2 regions of the Curtobacterium sp. L3-7 genome follow, and region 1 is predicted to be linked to the other one. Evidence: riboswitches for the same ligand, from Rfam matches in the RefSeq annotation. Region 1 holds a riboswitch; the other holds the start of a gene.

Region 1 (3,401 bases):
TCGGCAACAGCTGGGTGAAGGAACTCTCGCAGGGCCGGTTCGACCCGACGGCGGACGCCGGCTCCGGGGCCCGTCGCGCGTCGCTCGCGTTCACCCTCGGATCCGCCTCCGGTGCACTCGTCGCCGGGCTCATCGCGCAGTGGGGCCCGATCCCCGAGGTCCTGCCCTTCCTCGTCCACATCGCCGTCGCGCTGCCGTTCGCCGTCATCGTCTGGCGGACGCCGGAGACCCAGCGCTCCGGTGGGCTCGCCGGCCCCTGGTGGCGGCAACTCCGCGTCCCGAGCGCCGGGCACCGTCGGTTCACCCGCGTGGTGCTCGTCGGCGCGCCGTGGATCTTCGGGTCCGCCGCGATCGGCTACGGGTACCTGCCGACCCGGCTCGAGGGGGCGACCGGCACGTGGGGGCTCGTCTTCGCGACCGCGGCGACCGTCGTCGCCCTCGGGGTGTCGAGCGCGATCCAGCCGCTCGCGAAGCACGTGCACTCGATCGCGTCGGCGCGGGGCATCGCGACCGCGGTGTTCCTGATGACCCTCGGGATCGCGGTCGTCACCGTCGCGATCGAGCTGCAGTCGGTGTGGATCGGCATCGCGGCGAACGTGGTGATCGGCGTCGGGATCGGGATCGCGCTCGTGTCGTCGTTGCTCGAGGTGCAGCGGATCGCGGGCGCTCGGGACCTCGCCGGGTTGACCGGGGTGTTCTACGCGGCCGCGTACGCCGGGTTCCTCGCGCCGGCCGTCATCGCGGCGGTGGCGAACGTCGTGGCGCTGCCGCTCGTGCTCTGGGTGATCGTTGCGCTCGGCGTCGTGTCGTGGATCGCGGTGCTGGTCTCGTCACGCCGCCACATCCCGGCGTAGCCGGCGGCGAGTCGCGCCGCCGCGCCGCCGGCTCGGCGGAGCGAGGACGGGCGCTACAGCTGGTCGCGGAGCCACGAAGGGCCGCGGGTCGTCGCGCCGATCGCCTCGACGCGGGCGCGCAGCTCCCGGTCGGCCGTCACGACGACCACGGGGGCATCACCGGCGTCGATGGCAGCCGAGGCAGCGGCGACGATCGCGTCGTCCCCTGACCCGTCCGCGAGCACCACTGACACCCCGGACCCCGGCTCCGACGTCGCCCCGCGGGCGTCCCCCTCGAGCACGACGGTCCACCGCGGCCACCACCGCGTGAACCCGAGGTCGAGCAGCGGCGCCGGGACACCCGCCGCGGCGAGCGCCGTCACGCCGTTGACCAGGCGGGACGCGGCACCCGCTCGGTCCTTCCACCAGCCGTCCGGCACGCTGCCGACGACGTTCGCGGCATCGACCACGACGCGCGGGGCGACGCCGATCGCGGAACGGAGCGCCGGCCACGACGCGCCGAAGCCCGGGTGCAGCGGCAGGTCGTCGACCTCCTCGACGGGGACCCAGGACAGCGCGAGGCTCTCCCGGTCCGCGATGACCGGCTCGAACGGCCGGGAGGCCCGCCCCACCACGGTCGTGTACGTCCAGAACCCGAGGTCGAGCACCGACGTGTGGCGCAGGTCGACCCCGTCGAGCGGCACGCCGGCTTCCTCGGCGGACTCCCGGAGCGCTCCGGTGACGGCGTCCTCGTGCTCGTGTCGGGCACCGCCGGGGATCCCCCACGTGCCGCCGTGGTGGCTCCACTCGACGCGGTGCTGGAGCAGGACGCGTCCGCGGCCGTCGTCGACGAGCAGGCCGGCTGCACCGAACACACCCCACGCCTTGGTGCCGTCGGGTCCGTACGCCCAGGCGTCGCCGGGGTCGCGGGGACCTGGCGGCGGACCTGGGGGCAGCGCGTCTGGCACGCCCCAAGCCTGTCACACGGCACCCGTCATGTGACCGCGGAGGTCGTGTACCGTTTCGTCCGAAGACACGGGGTGCCGCATCCGGCGGCTGAGATCACACCCGTCGAACCTGCTCGAGTTCGTACTCGCGAAGGGATCGTCCGATGAACACTCCTGCGCCCGCTCCTGCCTGGGCCGACCGTTCCGCCGAACTGCTCGAGGCCGTCAGGTCCAGGGCGCCGCTCGTGCAGTGCATCACGAACTCGGTGGTGCAGAACGTCACCGCGAACGTGCTGCTCGCGCTCGGCGCCTCGGCCGCGATGGTCGACGTCCCCAGCGAGGCCGGTCCGTTCGCCCGGGTCGCCGACGCGCTGCTCGTCAACACCGGCACCCCGCACGCCGAGCCCCTGGTCGCGTCCGTCGAGGCCGCCCGCGCAGCGGCCGAGCACGGCATCCCGTGGGTCCTGGACCCGGTGGCGGTCGGGTCGCTCCCGGTGCGCACCGCCCTGGCCCGCGAGTTGCTGGGCGTCGGTCCGACGGTGCTCCGCGGCAATGCGTCCGAGGTCCTCGCGCTGCTCGGCGACTCCGCCGGTGGGCGCGGGGTCGACAGCACGGCCGGCACCGACGACGCGCGTGCGTCCGCCGTCGACGCTGCCGGGAGGCTCGTGGGCGCCGTGGCCGTGTCGGGTCCCGTCGACCTGGTGTCCGGCTCCAGTGCCCCAGGCGGCTCCGGCACGGTGGTCCGGATCGCGAACGGGACCGAGCTCCTCACCCGGATCACCGGCGGCGGGTGCGCACTCGGCGCGGTGATCGCGGCATTCACGTCCGTCGCCCCGGACGACCCGCTCGCCGCGACCGTCGCCGGCACCGCGGTGCACACCATCGCCGCGGAGCTCGCCGCGCGGGACGCCGGCGGTCCGGGGACGTTCCAGCCGCTGTTCCTCGACCGGCTGGCGTCGCTGACGCCCACCGACGTCGTCGCCACGGCACGCATCACCGAGGAGGTCGCCGCATGACCGGGCTCGGTGTCTACCTGGTCACCGACGGCACGCTCTGCGACCGGCACGGACACGGGGTGCTCGGCGTGGTCCGGGCTGCCGTGCACGCCGGGGTCGGGATCGTGCAGGTGCGGGACAAGAACGCGAGCGCGAGGGACCTCCTCGCACTGACGGCCGCCGTCGCCGACACGGTGGGCGACCGTGCGGCCGTGGTCGTCGACGACCGGCTCGACGTCGCCCTGGCCGCTCGGCTCGCCGGGCACCGGGTCGCCGGGGTGCACCTCGGGCAGTCGGACGTCCCGGTGACGGCTGCGCGCGCGCTCCTCGGTCCGGACGCCCACGTCGGGCTGACCGCGAACACCCCGGCGCACCTCGACGTCGTCGCCCGGCTCCCCCGCGGGACGGTGGACCTGCTCGGCGTCGGTGTCGTGCACCCGACCGCGACGAAGGCCGACCACCCGCCGGCACTCGGGCACGACGGGTTCGCACGCCTCACCGCCGCGACGGACGTGCCGTGCGTGGCGATCGGCGGCGTCGACCTCGACGACGTGGCGCCCCTGCGCGCTGCCGGTGCAGCGGGGGTCGCCGTCGTCTCCGGGATCTGTGCGGCACCGGACCCCGGC
Region 2 (3,401 bases), 330 kb from region 1:
TGCCCCGAGGTCGGTTCGTCGAGCACGACGACCGGAGGCCGCGTGGCCACGACGGTGGCGATCGCGAGACGTCGCTGTTCGCCGCCGGAGAGCGTGAACGGGTTGGCGTCCGCGAGGTGCGCCAGGCCGAAGGCGTCGAGCAGCTCACCCACACGCTCCGCGGTGTCCGGGATGCCGAGGGCACGCGGGCCGGCGGCGACCTCCTCGCGGACCGTGCGGGCCACGAACTGGTGCTCCGGGTCCTGGAAGACCGTGCCGATCCGGACGGCGAGCTCGCGGCTGGACCATGCGTGCGGGGCGGCGCCGACGTCGCCTGCGAGCGTCGTCGTGGCCCGCAGCGTGCCGTCGGCGGGGCGGAGGAGTCCTGCGAGGGTGAGCCCGAGCGTCGACTTGCCGATGCCGTTCGGTCCTGTGATCGCAATGACCCGGCCCGCCCGGACGTCGAGGTCGATGCCGCTCCCCACGCGCTGGCGCCTGCCTCGTGCGGTCCCGAGCCCCTCCGCCACGAGGAGGCTCTGCTCCGCCGCGCGCTCCGCCGCGTGCTCCGCAGCGCGCTCCGTCGTGCGCCCCGCCGCGTGCTCCGCCGCGCGCCCGCCCTCGTCGAGCGGGCGGAATACCGGGGTGGGTTCCGCACTCGACCCGGGTATTTCGCCCGCTCGTGGGGACGTGCGAGTCCCCGCTCCGTCGAGCGGGCGGAATGCCAGGGTGCTCCCCGGGACGGACCCGGGTATTTCGCCCGCTCGTGGGGGCGTGCGGCGGGGCGGGCGGGCGGAGCCGCGCTCGGGCTCGGCCCCGGGGACCCACACGCCGGCAGCGGTCAGGGCATCGCCGTGGGACCGCAGGACGTCAGCGGGCGTGCCGTCGGCGATCACGCCACCCCCTGGCTCGAGCAACACGAGCCGGTCGACCAGGTCGAGCCACGTGCCGATCCGGTGCTCCACGACGAGCATCGTCGCGCCGGTCTCGTCGAGCAGTGCCCGGACGGCGTCGTGCACCTGTCGGACACCGGACGGGTCGAGGTTCGCACAGGGTTCGTCGAGCACGAGTGCTCCCGGGCGCATCGCGAGCACCCCGGCGAGCGCCAACCGCTGCCGCTGCCCACCCGACAGCATCGTCGTCGACCGGTCGAGCGCCAGGTCGAGGCCGACGACGTCGAGCGCCGACCGGACCCGCTCCCAGGTCTCGCCCCGAGGGACGCTGGTGTTCTCGCACCCGAACGCGACGTCGTCCCCGACGCGGGACATCACGGTGTGCGCCTCCGGATCCTGCATGACGAGCCCGACCCGTCCGCGGACGGCCCCCGGTGTCACACCGTCGACCAGCACGCTGCCCTCCGTGGCCGCCGCGGAGTCGTCGTCCGGGTCCGGCTCGTCGGGCAGCACGGCCGCGACGGCACGCAGGAGCGTCGACTTGCCCGCACCGGAGGCACCGACGACCGCGACACGTTCGCCGGGCTCGACGACGAGGTCGACCCCGCGGACCGCCCAGTCGTCCCGCTCGGCGTACCGCCAGCCCCAGTCGCGGAACTCGATCCGGGCCGGCTGCGCGCCCGGCACGGTCACGCCGCCGTGGTGGGGCGGGAGCGCCGCTTCGTGTGCTCGCGGCCGGCGGCGAACGACGACAGCACGCCGGTGCGGGCGAGTGCGCGGACGATCAGCCACGAACCCGCGCCCGCGATGACCGCGCCGGAGATCGTCCCGCACACGATGTAGACGGTCTTGAACGCGGCGTCGAGGCCCGGGTACCAGAGGATCGTGTCGTTGATCCCCATCGCCAGTCCGGCGGCGGCACCCGCGAGGACGACCACCGGCAGCCGGTAGACGCGGTACAGGAACAGCGCGAGCACGAGCTCCGCGCCGAGGCCCTGCACGAGTCCGGCCTCGAGCGTGCTCCATCCCCACTGCGTGCCGAAGAGCGCCTCGACGCTGGCGGCGACGATCTCGGCGAAGAGCGCAGCACCCGGCTTCCGCACGATGATCGCGACGATCGGGCCGGCGAGCAGCCACACGCCACCGAAGAGCGCCTGCGTTCCGGGCAGCAGGAGTGCCACAGCGGCGGAGAGCGGCTCGTAGCCGAACTCCCAGAGCTTGAACACGACACCGACGGCCACGGCGAGGACGCTCGCGACGACGATGTCGACGACCCGCCAGCGCAGCGAGCGCCGCGGGGTCGGCGTCGACGGAGCCGCCGCGGTGGCAGCGGTACGGACGGTGGACGGCGTGCGCGAAGGCATCAGCTGGTACTCCTCCCTGCGCCGGCATGACCCGGATCAGGTTCGACGGTCGGAGCGCCACTCGCTCCCTCTCAGCCCGGCGATCCCGGACTCCCGTGTGTGTCCCAGCAGTGTACCGCTGCGCGGCGCGCGTTACTTCTTGAGGACGCGGATCAGCTTGCGGAGCACGGTGCCCGTCACCCACACCAGCGGGATGCTCACGGCGACGAGCGCGATCAGGTTCGGCTCGAACTCCAGGTCCTTGCCCGGTCGACGGACGTACGCGCCGATCGGCACGGCCGCGCCGCCACCGCCTCCGCCGCCGTTGTCGTCGCCGTCCCCGCCGCCCCCGAAGCCGAACCACCCGAGCGACACCGGGATGAGGGTCTGGTCGCCGACCTCCACCGGGTCTCCGTAGTTCGTGGAGACGCCGATCGGGCGCACCTTGTCTGCGATCTGCGTGACGATGTTGGCCATGTCGGTGAGGCTACTCCGCTGTGGACGGGCGCCGTTCTTCCACAGGAGTGCTCGTCGAGCGGACAGCACAGGGAGGCGTGGATACGTTTGGCGAGACCCACCACTGGAGGACCCTTGCACACCTGGCCCGGCAACCCCTACCCGCTCGGCGCGACCTACGACGGGAGCGGCACGAACTTCGCCCTCTTCAGCGAGGTCGCCGAGCGCGTCGAGCTCTGTCTGTTCGACGAGGACGGCACCGAGACCTGCGTCCCCCTCGTCGAGGTGGACGCCTACGTCTGGCACGCGTACCTGCCCAATGTCGGCCCCGGGCAGCTGTACGGCTTCCGGGTGCACGGCCCGTACGACCCCGAGAACGGCGCGCGGTGCAACCCGGCGAAGCTGCTGCTCGACCCGTACGCCAAGGCCACGAGCGGGGACATCGACTGGGACCAGTCGTTGTTCTCGTACACGTTCGGCGACCCGGACTCCACGAACGACGAGGACTCGGCCGCGCACATGGTCAAGGGCGTGGTGATCAACCCCTTCTTCGACTGGCAGGGCGACCGCGCACCACGGACCCCGTACGGCGAGACGGTCATCTACGAGGCGCACGTGAAGGGCCTCACCGAGACCCACCCGGACGTCCCCGAAGAGCAGCGGGGCACGTACGCCGGTGTCTCGCACCCGGCGGTCATCGAGCACCTCAAGCGCCTCGGCATCACGACGCTCG

What was found. A riboswitch is a leader RNA that binds a small molecule or an ion and turns the genes downstream of it on or off. The one in region 1 is predicted to bind thiamine pyrophosphate.
Region 2: it holds a riboswitch for thiamine pyrophosphate, as region 1 does, so the genes downstream of both, AAEP80_RS08575 (ECF transporter S component) here and thiM (hydroxyethylthiazole kinase) in region 1, are expected to answer to the same signal.

Annotation. Positions count from the first base shown of each region.
Region 1 covers NZ_CP151474.1:2,097,590-2,100,990, reverse strand. The annotation lists gene AAEP80_RS10265 (MFS transporter) at 1-854, shown strand, start outside; gene AAEP80_RS10260 (NUDIX domain-containing protein) at 908-1,801, opposite strand; TPP riboswitch at 1,860-1,955, shown strand; gene thiM (hydroxyethylthiazole kinase) at 1,945-2,796, shown strand; gene thiE (thiamine phosphate synthase) at 2,793-3,401, shown strand, end outside.
Region 2 covers NZ_CP151474.1:1,763,214-1,766,614, reverse strand. The annotation lists gene AAEP80_RS08580 (ABC transporter ATP-binding protein) at 1-1,562, opposite strand, end outside; gene AAEP80_RS08575 (ECF transporter S component) at 1,559-2,233, opposite strand; TPP riboswitch at 2,229-2,340, opposite strand; gene AAEP80_RS08570 (hypothetical protein) at 2,366-2,689, opposite strand; gene glgX (glycogen debranching protein GlgX) at 2,804-3,401, shown strand, end outside.